Regions from separate parts of the Streptomyces sp. RK62 genome, predicted to be linked through region 1. Evidence: riboswitches for the same ligand, from Rfam matches in the RefSeq annotation. Region 1 holds a riboswitch; each other region holds the start of a gene.
The links. Region 1 has a riboswitch for thiamine pyrophosphate ahead of thiC (phosphomethylpyrimidine synthase ThiC). Riboswitches for the same ligand answer to the same signal wherever they lie in the genome.
Positions count from the first base shown of each region.

Region 2: linked by a shared signal. The riboswitch ahead of KBY32_RS06150 (thiamine ABC transporter substrate binding subunit) and the one ahead of thiC (phosphomethylpyrimidine synthase ThiC) in region 1 are both predicted to bind thiamine pyrophosphate.
Region 3: linked by a shared signal. The riboswitch ahead of thiO (glycine oxidase ThiO) and the one ahead of thiC (phosphomethylpyrimidine synthase ThiC) in region 1 are both predicted to bind thiamine pyrophosphate.

Region 1 covers NZ_JAGPYD010000007.1:168,953-174,435, forward strand. Annotated here, with positions in the region: gene KBY32_RS15350 (hypothetical protein) at 138-758, opposite strand; gene KBY32_RS15355 (hypothetical protein) at 1,234-2,268, opposite strand; gene thiC (phosphomethylpyrimidine synthase ThiC) at 2,413-4,227, opposite strand; TPP riboswitch at 4,220-4,376, opposite strand; gene KBY32_RS15365 (YibE/F family protein) at 4,448-5,483, shown strand, end outside.
Region 2 covers NZ_JAGPYD010000002.1:523,456-528,938, forward strand. Annotated here, with positions in the region: gene rlmN (23S rRNA (adenine(2503)-C(2))-methyltransferase RlmN) at 1-826, shown strand, start outside; TPP riboswitch at 851-956, shown strand; gene KBY32_RS06150 (thiamine ABC transporter substrate binding subunit) at 1,210-2,289, shown strand; gene KBY32_RS06155 (iron ABC transporter permease) at 2,265-3,932, shown strand; gene KBY32_RS06160 (ABC transporter ATP-binding protein) at 3,933-4,952, shown strand; gene KBY32_RS06165 (maleylpyruvate isomerase family mycothiol-dependent enzyme) at 4,977-5,483, shown strand, end outside.
Region 3 covers NZ_JAGPYD010000013.1:167,002-172,484, reverse strand. Annotated here, with positions in the region: gene KBY32_RS25325 (NAD(P)/FAD-dependent oxidoreductase) at 1-1,151, opposite strand, end outside; gene KBY32_RS25320 (hypothetical protein) at 1,229-2,407, opposite strand; gene KBY32_RS25315 (hypothetical protein) at 2,523-2,870, opposite strand; TPP riboswitch at 2,923-3,034, shown strand; gene thiO (glycine oxidase ThiO) at 3,032-4,195, shown strand; gene thiS (sulfur carrier protein ThiS) at 4,192-4,392, shown strand; gene KBY32_RS25300 (thiazole synthase) at 4,396-5,190, shown strand; gene pknB (Stk1 family PASTA domain-containing Ser/Thr kinase) at 5,309-5,483, shown strand, end outside.

The sequences.
Region 1 (5,483 bases):
TGATGCCGACGAACTGGTCGGGGAGGCCGTGGCCCGGGGCGGCGAGCTGTGAGGAGAGGGCACGGCTCGCTCTGGCTCACTGGTACAGCCCGCCAATGCGACAACCGCTCCGATTCCGCCGATGGCGAGGCACTTCGTCAGCTTTCCCACAGATTCCAGCCCACGCGATAGGGGGAGTAACTGACAACCTTCTTCTCTGGGGTGGTCGTGCAATTCGAGTGAATCACGTAGCTGACCCCGGTGTGCTTGAGCCGGTAGACGCCGTACTTGGCGTGCGTGGTCCTGTGCGGCGGAGTGTCCACCGCGATGGAGTTCCCGAGCTTGGCCGTGAGTTTCGCCGTTACGGTGACATTGAACTTGGCCTTGATCGTGGCAAGCAGCCTGTTGACTGACGTTTCGAGCTCGCCTTGGATAGCGACCCCCACCTCGCCTGTGACTTCCGAGGTGAAGGTCGACCTGGCCGTTCTGGACGTGCCGTTGTGGTTCGCATTCGTGGGCCCCACGCCCTTGTGGTACTCCCCGTCGCGGGTCTTCGCCCTGTAGACGGACTGTGGTGCACCGCAGTCGGGGCCGTTAGGCGCATCGCCAGGTGTCGGCTTGCCCGTGTACGTGGGCTCGTCGTCGACCGCTTCTGCAGGAATTTCGGTGACCTGCTCCTCCGGCTCCCGCGGAGGGGCGGTGTTGATGACAGTGTCTTCTGCTGTGTCCGAGTCCGTGCTTTGGGATTGCCCAGCTCCGCTGCTGGGCGACGGCGACACTCCCTGATCCGCATGCGCAGTCCCGACCACTCCAAGGCAGAGCAGGAGTGCCGTGCTGGAAGCGACGGCAGTTCGGCGCGTTCGTACTCTCACAATTCCCCCAGGTCATGGCCGCTGGTCAAGCGGCCGAACGCCGAGAACACTACGGACCACACATGTACACATCAATAGCGTGATCAGTATTCTGAGCCCGACTTGAGGTAACGGCGCCGAGTCACGTGGCGTTCGCCAGGCGTGCGTACAGGCCTCAACAATTCGGGCGTGAACAAGTTGATCTTCCGCCCAACATCGCGTTGAACCCCGCAGATCAAAAGCGCACAGGGACCGGCACTCATTGAATCCACGAAATTCTGTCGGTGTCCCTCACGATGTGTGTGGGGACTCCGACACGTCAGAAGATCAGTCCGCGATCGGCAGGTACACCTCGATCTCCTCCTGGTGCCGCCGTGCCAGCGGCGGACGGTCCTGGAGATCTTCATCGGCTGGAGGCTTCCTTCGGAGATGGGCACGAAGCCGACCGGGGAAGCGCGATGATCGCGATTCCGTCCGGCTGCGCTACCGCCAGACGGCTGCCGTCCGGATGAAGCGCAGCCACCGGCGTCGGTACGTGGGTCACCCCGTAGCTGCCGACTCGCGATGAGACGACGACCTCCGGCCACTCCGCGAGAACGGCTCCGGTGGCCACGTCGATCAGCCGCGGGTACTCGCACAGCGCGATGACGCGATCGCCATGTCCGATGAGTGTGCCCATCGGAACCTCAAGCCGGTGCCTGTGCAGCCATTTCCGCTCAGAGATCGACCAGACGCCCAACTGCTCTGGCCCCAGCACTCCCAGGTCACCCTCGTCGGCTTCGGCTTCGCCCGTCGCCACCGCCAGGCGATCGCCGTCGAGCCAGCAGGCGGCGTCGATCTCGGCGTCCGCCCAGCTCCCCGGTGGCAACAGGCCCTCGTCGTCGAGCACGGCCGGTTCTGTCAGTGCCCGTTCGAGGTCGTACACCCGGGCGATCCCGAACGGACTCCACAGCCAGCCGGCCGAGAGGAGGTGCTTGCCGTCGGTGCTCATGGCGAGTCTGGAATGGAAGACGTCGATCGGCGTCCGCTCGCCATGAGTGAGCCGCTTACCCGTTGCCACATCCTCGACCTCGATGACCTCATAGGCCTCGGGGCAGTGCACGAGCACCTCCCGACCGTCGGCCAGCGCGCCGAGCGCCACCGGGTAGTCGAAGTCCTCGGCGTGGTAGTGGCTCCGGTTGAGCTCACGAACGATCCGCTGTCCGTCGAGGAGCAGGGCTTTCGTCCCCCGCTCGGTGTACGTGACGGTGTACCGGCCGGACGGTGAGACGACGGCCCGGTCGAAGGGGTACGCGTACAGCTGCCGTGACTGGTGCTCGGCGCCGTCGGATGTCCAGCGCCGTCCCCCATCCACTCTGTCGACGAGGTCGTCCCCGTCCCACATCAACGACCGCACCTTGCCGGTCGCCTGCCACCGCACCACCTCGGTGCTGTCCATCGTTGCCCTCCACACGCGGACGTAGGCCGTACGTCCTCGACGCATCATGGTGGAGCAACCACGGTCGCGTCGCCGCATTACGGATCGACTCGGGCCCGCGAACTCCGTGGGGCGCGGGCCCGAGTCGTCGTTCCGGGTGCTGGGTCAGTCCGCCAGGGGCAGGTACACCCTGTTGCCCGCTGCCGCGAACTCCTTCGACTTCTGGGCCATGCCCTGTTCGATCTCGCCCTCGATCTCCTCCTGGGTGCCGCCGTGCCGGCGGCGAATGTCCTGGGAGATCTTCATCGAGCAGAACTTCGGTCCGCACATGGAGCAGAAGTGGGCCGTCTTGGCCGGCTCCGCCGGGAGCGTCTCGTCGTGGAACTCGCGGGCCGTGTCCGGGTCGAGCGCCAGGTTGAACTGGTCCTCCCAGCGGAACTCGAAGCGGGCGTCGGACAGCGCGTCGTCCCACTCCTGCGCGCCGGGGTGGCCCTTGGCGAGGTCGGCCGCGTGCGCGGCGATCTTGTAGGTGATGACGCCGGTCTTGACGTCGTCGCGGTTGGGCAGGCCCAGGTGCTCCTTGGGCGTCACGTAGCAGAGCATCGCGGTGCCCCACCAGGCGATCATCGCGGCGCCGATGCCCGACGTGATGTGGTCGTAGGCCGGAGCCACATCCGTCGTTAGCGGGCCGAGCGTGTAGAACGGGGCCTCCTCGCAGATCTCCTGCTGGAGGTCGATGTTCTCCTTGATCTTGTGCATCGGGACATGACCGGGGCCCTCGATCATGGTCTGCACGTTGAACCGCTTGGCGATGGTGTTGAGCTCCCCGAGCGTCCTCAACTCCGCGAACTGCGCCTCGTCGTTGGCGTCCGCGATCGACCCCGGCCGCAGGCCGTCGCCGAGGGAGTACGTCACGTCGTAGGCGGCGAGGATCTCGCAGAGCTCCTCGAAGTTCTCGTACAGGAAGCTCTCCTTGTGGTGCGCGAGGCACCACGCGGCCATGATCGAGCCGCCGCGCGAGACGATGCCCGTCTTTCGGTTCGCGGTGAGCGGCACGTACGGCAGGCGCACGCCCGCATGGACCGTCATGTAGTCCACGCCCTGCTCGGCCTGCTCGATGACCGTGTCCTTGTAGATCTCCCAGGTCAGTTCCTCGGCCTTGCCGTCGACCTTCTCCAGCGCCTGGTAGAGCGGCACCGTGCCGATGGGCACAGGGGAGTTGCGCAGCACCCACTCGCGGGTGGTGTGAATGTTGCGGCCGGTGGAGAGGTCCATGACCGTGTCGGCGCCCCAGCGGGTCGCCCAGGTCATCTTCTCGACCTCCTCCTCGATGGAGGATGTCACGGCGGAGTTACCGATGTTGGCGTTGACCTTCACCAGGAACCGCTTGCCGATGATCATCGGCTCGATCTCCGGGTGGTTGACGTTGGCGGGCAGAACCGCCCGGCCCGCGGCGATCTCCTCACGGACCACCTCGGGGTCGACGTTCTCCCGGATCGCCACGAACTCCATCTCAGGAGTGATCTCCCCGCGACGGGCGTACGCAAGCTGCGTGACCGCCCGGCCGTCACGGCTGCGCCGGGGCTGACGCGGCCGTCCCGGGAACACCGCGTCGAGGTTGCGCAGACCTCCGCGCGGCGCCGTGTGCTTGATGCCGTCGTCCTCGGGCCGGACGGGCCGGCCCGCGTACTCCGCGGTGTCCCCGCGGGCGATGATCCAGTTCTCCCGCAGCGGAGGCAGCCCCCGACGGACGTCGGTCTCGGCGGCTGGATCGGTGTACGGGCCCGAGGTGTCATACAGCGTGACCGACTGCCCGTTGGTGAGGTGCACCTGGCGGACCGGCACCCGCAGATCGGGGCGTGAGCCCTCGACATACGCCTTGTGCCAGCCGATGGACTTCCCGGCCTCGGTGGAGGATTCGCTCTGCACGGGCGTTTCGTCCTGGTTCGAGGCAGGCGTGCGCGCGTCCTTGATGGTCATGAGACCTACTCCCTACGCCGGCATTACCCGGTAACAGGTTCGGCGGTCGACGCAGCGATATCCGTCTGCCGATGTTTCATGTGAAACATCGCTGGGACGGAGGTCAGCGCCCTCTCAGCCCGGTGCTCCGAGCTCCCGCGTGTACAAAGGTGGTTCTACGCTAACGTCAGTTCGGGCGCGGTGAACAGAGGGCCCCCGCCGTTCTTGCGATGATCGCAGGGTGACCACGATGCATGAACCTCCGTTCCCTCCGCCCGAACCGCGCCGAGACTCAGGCCCCGACAACGGCACCGCACAACGCAACGACCGTCAGGGCGGCTGGAGTTCGGGAGCGCCCGGAGGCGGCTCCGACGGCGGACACGGGCACGACCCCGGTCACGGGCATGGTTCCGGGCCCGGCTCCGGCTCCGGTCATGGGCACGGTCATGGGCATGGGCATGGGCATGGGCACAGCCACTCCCACGGTCCGGCCGCTCCGGTCTCCCGTCATCTGCGCAAGGTCATCGCGGCCGTCCTGATCCCGTTCGCCGCCGCGGTCGTGGTCGGCCTCGCCGTGCTCTGGCCGGGCGGCGCCCCGGCGCACGAGCGCACCGGGGTCGGCTTCGACCGGCAGACCCAGCAGGCCACGGTCACCAAGGTGGTCGAGCTGAGCTGCAAGGAGGTGGGCGCCGGAGGAGTACCGCCGACCGGCGACACCTCCACCCCCTCGGGCTCCTCCGCGGTGCGCGAGGAGAGCGGCACCTGCAAAAAGGCGACGATCCGCGTCGACACGGGGAAGGACAAGGGCCGTACGTTCACGGAGGTCGTCCAGCCCGACCAGTCACGGCAGTTGAGCGAGGGCCAGGAGGTCGTGGTCGCCTACGAGCCCTCCGCTCCCAAGGACCTCCAGTACGCGGTCACGGACGTCAACCGGCGCGTCCCGCTGTCGGTGCTCGCCGGGATCTTCGCCGTCGCCGTCGTACTCGTCGGACGGCTGCGGGGCGTCATGGCCCTGGTCTCCCTGGCGATCAGCTTCCTGCTGCTCAACTTCTTCATCCTGCCGGCGATCCTGCAGGGCTCGAACCCGCTGGTGGTCGCCGTGGTGGGAGCGAGCGCCATCATGCTCATCGCGCTCTATCTGTGTCACGGTCCATCGGCACGGACGTCCGTCGCGGTCCTCGGCACCCTGATCTCGCTCCTGCTGATCGGCGTCCTGGGCTCGGTGTTCATCGACTGGGCCGCGCTGACCGGCAACACCGACGACAACACCGGCCTCA
Region 2 (5,483 bases), on a different contig from region 1:
CACGCGTAAGACGCTGTGGCGGCTGTTCGACGGGACGCTCGTCGAGTCGGTGCTGATGCGGTACCCGGACCGGGTGACCATGTGCATCAGCTCGCAGGCCGGGTGTGGGATGAACTGTCCCTTCTGCGCTACGGGACAGGCTGGGCTGGATCGTAATCTGTCGACCGCTGAGATCGTTCATCAGATCGTCGATGGGATGCGGGCGCTGCGGGACGGGGATGTGCCCGGTGGGCCCGCTCGGCTGTCCAACATCGTCTTCATGGGGATGGGCGAGCCGCTCGCCAACTACAAGCGGGTCGTCGGGGCCATTCGGCGGCTCACCGATCCGGAGCCCGACGGGCTGGGGCTTTCGCAGCGGGGGATCACCGTTTCGACGGTCGGGCTGGTGCCTGCCATTCATCGGTTCGCCGATGAGGGGTTCAAGTGCCGGCTCGCGATCTCGCTGCACGCGCCCGACGACGAGCTGCGGGACACCCTCGTCCCCGTGAACACGCGGTGGAAGGTGCGGGAGGTGCTGGACGCCGGGTGGGAGTACGCGGCCCGGTCCGGGCGCCGGCTGTCCATCGAGTACGCGCTCATCCGGGACATCAACGACCAGGCCTGGCGCGGTGACCGGCTCGGGCGGCTGCTCAAGGGCAAGCCCGTGCACGTGAATCTGATTCCGCTGAACCCGACTCCGGGGTCGAAGTGGACCGCCTCGCGGCCCGAGGACGAGAAGGCGTTCGTCGAGGCCATCGCCGCCCACGGTGTACCGGTGACGATCCGGGACACCCGTGGTCAGGAGATCGACGGGGCGTGTGGTCAGCTCGCCGCCACCGAGCGGTAGTCTGACCGGCGTCAACACATCTGCATATTCCGACAGGGGAGCGCCACAGCGCTGAGAGTGCGGCACCGGCCGCAGACCCTCCGAACCTGGCCCAGGTCATTCTGGGTAGGGAGATCGGTCATCACTCGAGCTGTTGCGCCCTGCCCTAGGCCGTGTCCGCAAAGTCCCGTCTGCCGTTCGACGTCCGGCACGCACTCTCGCCGCACCGGCCGGCCACCCGCGTACAACCAGTACGCGGGAGTCCGCCCGGCACGCCGAGAGCACGCACCGGACGCCGCTCGGCCCGCCCTCCGGGCGGACGACGCGACTTTACGGATACGACCTAGCCCCCCGGGGCCACGGGCAGGGCCGCGTCTCTTCCTGGTCACTCCAGGAGGAATCAAGTGGGCATCACCAAGAAGGTCACCGTCCTGGCCGTCGGGCTGGGGCTCGTCACGCTGTCCGCCTGCGGGTCGTCCGGCGGGGACGACAGCGGCGGCGGTTCCAAGACCGTCACACTGGTCAGCCATAGTTCGTGGGCCGTGTCCAAGGACGTCCTCGCCGCCTTCGAGAAGCAGTCCGGCTACAAGGTCCGGGTCCTGGAGGACGGCGACGCCGGGGAGGCCGTCAACAAGGCCATCCTGACCAAGGACAACCCGCAGGGCGACGTCTTCTTCGGCGTCGACAACACCCTGCTGTCCCGCGCCCTCGACAACGGCCTGTTCCAGCCGTACGAGGCCAAGGGCTCGGACAGGATCCTGCCCGAGTTCCGGGTCGACCAGGACAAGCACCGGGTCACGCCCGTCGACACCGGCGACATCTGCGTCAACTACGACAAGGCGTACTTCAGCAAGCACAAGCTGGCCCCGCCGACCTCGTTCGACGACCTGATCAAGCCCGCCTACAAGGACCTCCTCGTCACCGAGAACGCCTCCACCTCCTCGCCCGGCCTCGGGTTCCTGCTCGGGACCGCCGCCAAGTACGGGGACGAGGGCTGGCAGGACTACTGGAAGAAGCTGAAGGCCAACGGCGTCAAGGTCGTCAGCGGCTGGGACCAGGCCTACAACGAGGAGTTCTCCGGGTCCGCCGGCGGCAAGAAGGCCAAGGGCGACCGGCCGCTCGTGGTGTCGTACGCCTCCTCGCCGCCCGCCGAGGTCATCTACGCCGACCCTAGGCCGACCACCGCGCCGACCGGTGTCGCGGACGGCACCTGCTTCCGGCAGTTCGAGTACGCCGGTCTGCTGAGCAACGCCAAGAACGCCGAGGGCGGCAAGGCCCTGATCGACTTCCTGGTGTCCAAGACGTTCCAGGACGACATGCCGCTGAACATGTTCGTCTACCCCGTGGTCGAGGGCGCCCAGGTGCCCGAGGAGTTCACGGAGTTCGGGCCGGCGGCCGAGAACCCCCAGACCATGGACCCGGCGAAGATCGCCGACCATCGTGACGACTGGGTCAAGTCGTGGACCTCGCTCGTCCTGAGGTAGTGGGACGCCGTACGCGGAGCGCGGCGGCGCGGCTCGGTCTCGTCGCCGTGCCCGTCGCGTTCTTCGCGGTGTTCTTCGCCTACCCGGTCGCCGCGATCGTGGCGCGCGGCCTGCACGTCGACGGGGTGTGGCGGTTCGGGCGGCTGTGGGACGTGCTCGGGCAGTCCGACATCCGGCACGTGCTGTGGTTCACCACCTGGCAGGCCCTCGCCTCCACCGCGCTCACCCTGCTGATCGCGCTGCCCGGCGCCTATGTCTTCGCCCGCTTCGACTTCCCCGGCAAACAGGTCCTGCGGGCCGTCGTGACCGTGCCGTTCGTGCTGCCGACCGTCGTCGTCGGCACCGCGTTCCTCGCGCTCGTCGGCCGCGGCGGGCTGCTCGACGAGCTGTGGGGCGTACGGCTCGACACGACCGTGTGGGCGATCCTGCTCGCGCACGTCTTCTTCAACTACGCCGTCGTCGTACGCACGGTGGGCGGGCTGTGGGCGCAGCTGGACCCCCGGCAGGAGGAGGCCGCGCGGATGCTGGGGGCGTCCCGGTGGACCGCCTGGCGGACCGTCACCCTGCCGGCGCTCGGGCCCGCCGTGGCCGCCGCCGTGCTCATGGTCTTCCTGTTCACCTTCACGTCGTTCGGCGTCGTGCAGATCCTCGGCGGGCCGGCGTTCTCCACCCTGGAGGTGGAGATCTACCGGCAGACCTCGGAGATCTTCGACCTGTCCACGGCCGCCGTGCTGACGATCGTGCAGTTCGTGGCGGTCGGCGCGATCCTCGCCGTGCACGCGTGGACCGTACGGCGGCGGGAGAGCACCCTGCGGCTGGTCGACGCGGCCCTGACCTCGCGGCGGCCGCGCGGGGCCGGGCAGTGGGCGCTGCTGGCCGGCGTCCTGGCCGTCATCGTCGTACTCCTGCTGCTGCCGCTGGCCGTGCTGGTGCAGCGGTCGCTCGACGCGCCGGACCTCGGCTACTACCGGGCGCTCACCGAGGCCGACGGCGGGGTCTTCCTCGTCGCCCCGATCGAGGCGATCGGCAACTCGCTCGAGTACGCCGTCGTCGCCACCCTCATCGCCGTGCTGGTCGGCGGACTCGCGGCGGCCGCGCTGACCCGGCGTGACGCGGGCCGGTTCGTGCGGGGCTTCGACGCGCTGCTGATGCTGCCGCTCGGGGTGTCCGCGGTGACCGTCGGATTCGGGTTCCTGATCTCCCTGGACGAGCCGCCGCTCGACCTCCGCAGCAGCTGGATCCTGGTGCCGCTCGCGCAGGCGCTGGTCGGGGTGCCGTTCGTCGTACGGACCATGCTGCCCGTGCTGCGGGCCGTCGACGACCGGCTGCGGGAGGCGGCCGCGGTGCTCGGCGCCTCGCCGTGGCGGGTGTGGCGGGAGATCGACCTGCCGATGGTGCGGCGGGCGCTGCTGATCGCGGCCGGGTTCGCCTTCGCCGTGTCGCTCGGCGAGTTCGGCGCGACCGTGTTCATCGCACGGCCCGACAACCCGACGCTGCCGGTCGCCGTGGCCCGGCTGCTGGGGCGGGCGGGCGACCTCAACTACGGCCAGGCGATGGCCCTTTCGACGGTGCTGATGGTGGTGTGCGCGGTGGCGCTCCTCGTGCTGGAGCGGCTGCGCACCGACCGGACGGGGGAGTTCTAGATGCTGCTGAGCCTCGAGGGCGCGACGGTCCGCTTCGGTGGGCGGGCGGTGCTCGACGCCGTCGACCTGGAGGTCGCCGAGCACGAGATCGTGTGCGTGCTGGGGCCCAGCGGCAGCGGGAAGTCGACGCTGCTGCGGGCCGTGGCGGGGCTGCAGCGCCTGGACGCCGGCCGGGTCACCCTCGACGGGCGCGACCAGGCCGGGGTGCCCGCGCACCGGCGTGGCGTCGGCCTGATGTTCCAGGACCACCAGCTGTTCCCGCAGCGGGACGTCGGCGGCAATGTCGCCTTCGGCGCGCGGATGCACGGGGCGTCCCGCCGTGAACAGGCCGACCGGGTCTCCGAGTTGCTTGACCTCGTCGGGCTGCCGGGAGCCGCCGGCCGGGCCGTCGCCTCGCTGTCCGGCGGCGAGCAGCAGCGGGTGGCGCTCGCCCGCGCCCTCGCGCCCCGACCGCGACTGCTGATGCTGGACGAGCCGCTGGGGCAGCTCGACCGCTCGCTGAGGGAGCGCCTCGTCGTCGAACTGCGGGAGCTGTTCGGGCGGTTGGGTACGACCGTGCTCGCCGTCACCCACGACCAGGGTGAGGCGTTCGCGCTCGCCGACCGGGTCGTGGTGATGCGGGACGGCGGGATCGCCCAGACCGGGACGCCGCTGGAGGTGTGGCAGCACCCGGCCGACGCGTTCGTGGCCCGCTTCCTGGGCTTCGACAACGTGGTCGAGGGCACCGTCGCCGGGGAGGCCGCCGACACCCCCTGGGGCAAGCTCCCGGTCGGCGAGAACGCCCCGCAGGGCACCCGGCCCCTGCTCGTACGGCCCGCCGGGGTACGGCTCGTCGCGCCCGACGAGGGACTGCACTGCACGGTGGCCGCGCGGACGTTCCGCGGCACCCATGTCGCCCTGCAGTTGCGGCCCGAGGAGGCGCCGCGCCTGGAGGCCGCGTGCGCGCTGCGGGAGGCGCCGGAGGTCGGGGACGTGGTCGGCGTGGAGTTCGACCCGGCGGAAATCGTGGTGCTCGGCTGATCGCCCGGCGCTTAGGGTGCGGGCATGACGACGCTCGCACATGATCGCTACTGCGACGAGATAGATCACCAGGTCGGCCTGCTGAGGGCCGTGGTGACCTCCGGGGCCGATCTGTCGGCCACCGTGCCGACCTGCCCCGACTGGTCGCTGGAGCAGCTCGTCCGGCACACGGGGGAGGCCCTGCGCTGGGTGGAGCTGATGGTGCGGACACGCGCCGAGAAGGAGATCCCGGAGGAGACCGTGCCGGGCGCGCAGGGCCCCGACGCGCAGGGCGACCCCGTCGCGCTCGACGCCTGGCTGGCGGAGACCGGCGACCTGCTCGTCGGCACGCTGCGGGCGGCCGGCCCGGACACCGCCGTGTGGTCGTGGGCCGGGGTCCCCACCGCCGGGTTCTGGGCCCGCCGGATGACGCACGAGCTCACCGTCCACCGCGCCGACGCGACGCTCGCCGCCGGACTGCCGTACGAGGTGGCCCCCGAGATCGCGGCCGACGCGATCGACGAGTGGCTGGAGATCGTGCAGTGGGCGCAG
Region 3 (5,483 bases), on a different contig from region 1:
GACTTCAGGGGCCGCGCGGGGTCCGCCAGCAGGGTGGCGTCCATCGGCGTGCCCGCCTCGATCAGCCTCCGTCCCTGGGCCAGGTCCCGGGGCCGGCCCACCGCCAGGAGCGCGGTCAGCCGCCCCTCGCGCAGCCAGCACACCGACCAGGCCGGGCCCGCCGGGTCGCCGCGCCACAGCAGCGTGTCGGCGCCCGGGTGGTGTCCGGCGTACTGCACGAACCGGCCGAACTGCTCGGACCAGAAGTAGGGCACGGGGTCGTAGGGCGCGACGGCCTCGCCGAGGATGTCGGCGGCGACCGTGCGCGGCCCCTGGAGGGCGTTGTCCCAGTGGTGGACGAGCAGGCGTTCGCCGTAGCGCCCGGAGGGGAAGGAGGCGCAGTCGCCGACCGCGTACACGTCCGGCGCCGAGGTGCGCAGCCGGTCGTCGGCCAGGACCTCGCCGTGCGCGCCGAGCGCGATGTCCGAGCCGGTCAGCCAGGCGGTGGCGGGCCGGGCCCCGATGCCGACGACGACGGCGCCCGCGGACACCCGCGTGCCGTCGTCCAGGACGACCTCGCCGGGTTCGGCGCGCTCCACGCGCGTGCCCGTGCGCAGCACCGCCCCGCTGTCCGCGTACCAGGCGGCCATCGGCGCGGCCACCTCGGCGGGCAGGGCGCCCGCGAGCGGCCGTTCGGCGGCCTCCACGACGGTGACCGCGCAGCCCGCCTCACGGGCGGCGGTGGTGAACTCGGCGCCGATCCAGCCCGCGCCGACGACCACGACGTCGTGCTGCCGGGCGAGCACCGGGCGCAGCCGCTCGGCGTCGTCCAGGGTGCGCAGCAGATGCACACCGGGGACGCCCTCGGTGCCCGGCAGCCGCAGGGGCTCGGCACCCGTGGCGAGGACCAGCACGTCGTAGGGGACGGGCCCGGCCTCGGTGTCCAGGACGTGGTCGGCGGTGCGGACGCCCAGCACCTCGCGGCCGAGCCGCAGTTCGACGCCGAGCGCCTCGAAGTCGACGTCGAAGGCGGAGCCCTCGGCGGTGCCGAGCAGCACCGCCTTGGACAGGGGCGGGCGGTCGTACGGCTGGTGGGGCTCGGCGCCGATCAGGGTGATCGTCCCGGTGAAGCCCTTCTCCCGCAGGGCGACCGCCGTCTGCACACCGGCCATGCCGGCACCGGCGACGACCACGGACCGCTGCGACTGGGTGGTTGGCTCGCTCACCCGCTCACCATAGACACTCGTCGTCAGCTCGGGTTCCGGCCCCGGCCGCGGCGCATGGCGAGGAGCGCGCCCGCACCCATGGCCACCGCCGCGGCGGCCACACCCGTGAGCGGCAGCGCCGAGGAGCCGGTGTCCGCCAGTTCGCCGCCGTTCGAGTCGTCGCCACCCGTCGACGACGACCCGCCGGCCGAGCCGCCCGTGGAACCGCCTGACGAGCCTCCCGTGGAGCCGGCCGACCCGCCGCCCGTCACGTCCAGGGTGATGTCGGCCTTGTCGTTGGCCTTGTCGGGGTCGAACGAGCGGCGTTCGGGGCTCAGCGCGATCGAGCCCTTGGCGCCGGCGATCCGCTTGTCGATCCTCAGCTTGAAGGTGTATTCCATCTGGGCGTCCTCGGGCATGTTCATACCGAGGTGTGCGGGGCAGTTGTACGTCCCGCCCTTGTCGTGGCAGTAGTAGTCACGCTTGACCACCGACGTTCCGGCGGGAAGCTTGATGAGGACGTGGACGCCCGGCACCTCGCCCTCCTCCAGGAGCCAGGCGGGCCCGGCGTTGGCGAACCTCACCTTCATCGTCACCGTGTCACCGGCCCTCCCGCTCAGCGCGGCACCCGTCACGCGATAGTCGGCCGTGTTGACAGTGGTGACCGGCACGTGGACGTACTTCGCGGAACCCGCGCCACCGGCCGGCCCCTCGACCAGTTTCACCGCCGGCGCGGTCCCCGGCACCGACGGCTCTCCGTTCTCGTCGTCCGACGGGGCGTCCCCGTACCCGACACGCAGCCGCAGCCTGTCGTGGTACGCGCGGTCCAGTGCCTCGACCCGGAGAGGCTTCCCGGGCGTGAGCACGACGCCCGGCTCCACCGCCTGGTCGTACGCGCACGTCGCGGTCCAGTACTCGGGCATCTCGTCGTAGGACCTGACGTGCTGCACACGGCAGTTGGAGGGGACGTCCACGAGGTCGAGCCCCCGGGTGACGGAGTAGGAGACCCACGCCGTCCGGGCGGTCACGGTGCCCTTGTTCGCCACGGTGACCGGCAGGTCGAACGTGCTCCCCGGCCGCAGCCCGTGGACCGGCTCGACTCCGCCGAGGACCAGGTCGGGCGCGGCTTCCTCGCCGAAGGCGGCGGGAGCCGCGGCCAGCACGATCAGGCCGGCGACGACAGCGGCACTTGGGGCACGACGGCTGTGCGGGGGTCTGTGCATGGCAGATCCTCTGCTGGGACGCGGGCGGACGGACGGCGCCCACCGGGGAACAGTCCTTGGACCGCTAGACCCCTGCCGGCCGGCAACGGTTGTACGTCCCGCACATGACGGACCGTCAGTCGGATGCGAGGACCTGCTCCACCACGCTGGTGCCGCTGCCCTGCTGCGACTCCCACTCCCAGGTCTCCGCCAGACGCACGCGCCCGTCCGGGAGTTCGCCCACCGTGGACACGCAGTGCCCGGAGGAGGTCGTGCCGTCCCGCTTCAGCTGCACGTACCGGAAGTCGAGGCGGTCGCCGTCCCGGGTGCCGACGAGGTGCCCGCGTACGACGTCGCCGCCGCTGTACTCGGCCCAGATCACGCCGTCCCGCTCGTGGTACGTGAACCGGGTGCGCGTCCCCACCTGCCCCGGTGCCTGGTCGGCGACGGGGGCGAGGACGAGACCGTCGAGTGAGCGGGCCATGCGGGGAGGCTCCCTTACCGATACCGGGGACTGCGGGCTAGGGTGGCCACCGTAGAGCACTCGCGGGAGCCCGGACGCACCGGGCTGAGAGGGAGGCTGGCGGCCTCCGACCGTACGAACCTGATCCGGGTCATGCCGGCGAAGGGAGGGGCTGGACGCCCATGTCGCGTACGCGTACCTCAGACGTCCTCGTCGTGGGGGGCGGGATCATCGGCCTGGTCACGGCGTGGCGGGCCGCGCAACGCGGGTTCGCCACCGCCGTGGTGGACCCGGAGCCGGGCGGCGGGGCCGCCCGGGTGGCGGCCGGGATGCTGGCCGCGGTCACCGAACTGCACTACGGCGAGCAGACCCTGCTCGGCCTGAACCTCGACTCGGCCCGCCGCTATCCGGACTTCGCGGCCGAGCTCACCGACCTCACCGGACACGCCCTCGGCTACCGCAGGTGCGGCACGCTCGCCGTCGCGCTGGACGCGGACGACCGCGCGCATCTGCGCGAGCTGCACGCCCTGCAGAGCCGTTCGGGGCTGGACTCGGAGTGGCTGACGGGCCGGGAGTGCCGGCGCCTGGAGCCGATGCTGGCGCCCGGGGTGCGCGGCGGGCTGCGGGTGGACGGCGACCACCAGATCGACCCGCGGCGGCTCACCGGGGCGCTGCTGGCCGCCTGCGAGCGGGCCGGCGTCACCTTCCACCGGACCTGGGCCGAGCGCCTGGACGTCACCGCGGACCGGGCCACCGGGGTCACCACCACGGACGGCAGCCGGCTGGCCGCGGACCGGGTGGTCCTCGCGGCGGGCAGCCTGAGCGGCCGGCTCGCGGGCGTCCCCGACGCCGTACGGCCGCCGGTGCGGCCCGTGAAGGGGCAGGTGCTGCGGCTGACCGTGCCCAAGGGCCTCGCGCCGTTCCTGAGCCGGACGGTGCGGGCGGTGGTGCGCGGCAGCCAGGTGTATCTGGTGCCGCGCGAGAACGGCGAGCTGGTCGTCGGCGCGACGAGCGAGGAACTGGGCTGGGACACCACGGTGACCGCCGGCGGTGTGTACGAGCTGCTGCGGGACGCCCACGAGCTGGTGCCCGGCATCACCGAGCTGCCGCTGACCGAGACCCGGGCGGGCCTGCGCCCGGCCTCCCCCGACAACGCGCCGCTGCTCGGCCCGACCGCGCTGGACGGGCTGCTGCTCGCCACCGGGCACGGCCGCAACGGCGTACTGCTCGCCCCGGTCACCGGGGACGTCCTGGCGCACGTCCTGACCTCCGGTGAACTGCCGGACGTGGCCCGTGACTTCACCCCGCTGCGGTTCGCCGCCGTCCGCGAGGAGCAGCCCGCATGAACATCTCGCTCAACGGCGAGCGGCGCCGGGTCGACCCCGGTACGGCGCTCGACACCGCCGTACGGCTGCTCACGCGGGCCCCCTCCGGGGTGGCCGCCGCCCTGAACGAGACCGTCGTCCCGCGCGCGCAGTGGCCGTCGACGCCGCTGCGCGAGGGGGACCGCGTCGAGGTCCTGACCGCCGTGCAAGGAGGCTGACCCATGGCCGACGACCCCCTCGTCATCGGGGACCTGACCCTCATCTCCCGGCTGATCATGGGCACGGGCGGGGCGCCCAGCCTGGACGTCCTGGAGCGGGCGCTGGTGGCGTCCGGGACGGAGCTGACGACCGTCGCGATGCGCCGGGTGGACCCCTCGGTGCACGGCTCCGTCCTGTCGGTGCTGGACCGGCTCGGCATCCGGGTGCTGCCGAACACCGCGGGGTGCTTCACGGCGGGCGAGGCGGTGCTGACGGCCCGCCTCGCGCGCGAGGCGCTCGGCACGGACCTGGTGAAGCTGGAGGTCATCGCCGACGAGCGGACCCTGCTGCCCGACCCGGTCGAGCTGCTGGACGCGGCGGAGACGCTGGTGGACGACGGTTTCACGGTGCTCCCGTACACCAATGACGACCCGGTGCTGGCGCGGAAGCTGGAGGACGCCGGATGCGCGGCGATCATGCCGCTGGGCTCACCCATCGGCTCCGGGCTCGGCATCCGCAACCCGCACAACTTCCAGCTGATCGTGGAGCACGCGCGCGTGCCGGTGATCCTGGACGCGGGTGCCGGTACGGCCTCGGACGCGGCGCTCGCGATGGAGCTGGGCTGTGCCGGTGTGATGCTCGCCTCGGCGGTGACGCGGGCCCAGGAGCCGGTGCTGATGGCCGACGCGATGCGGCACGCGGTGGAGGCGGGCCGGCTGGCGCGCCGGGCGGGCCGCATTCCGAGGCGGCACTTCGCGGAGGCGTCCTCGCCGGTGGACGGACTGGCGCGGCTGGACCCGGAACGGCCCGCGTTCTGAACGTACGTTCGATCAAGGCGCCCGAAGGCTGAGGTGTCCGTCACAGGACGGTCGCAGTCCCGCCCCGATCCATGCGGGACCGGACGGGGTGTCGGTGTCGGCTCGTACACTCACCTGCGTGGATACGACCCTTCAGGACCCTCTGGTCGGGCAGGTGCTCGACGGCCGGTATCGCGTGGACGCGCGGATCGCGGTCGGCGGGATGGCCACGGTCTACCGGGCCCTGGACACCCGCCTCGACCGCGTGCTCGCGCTCAAGGTGATGCATCCGGCGCTGGCGGTGGACGGGGCGT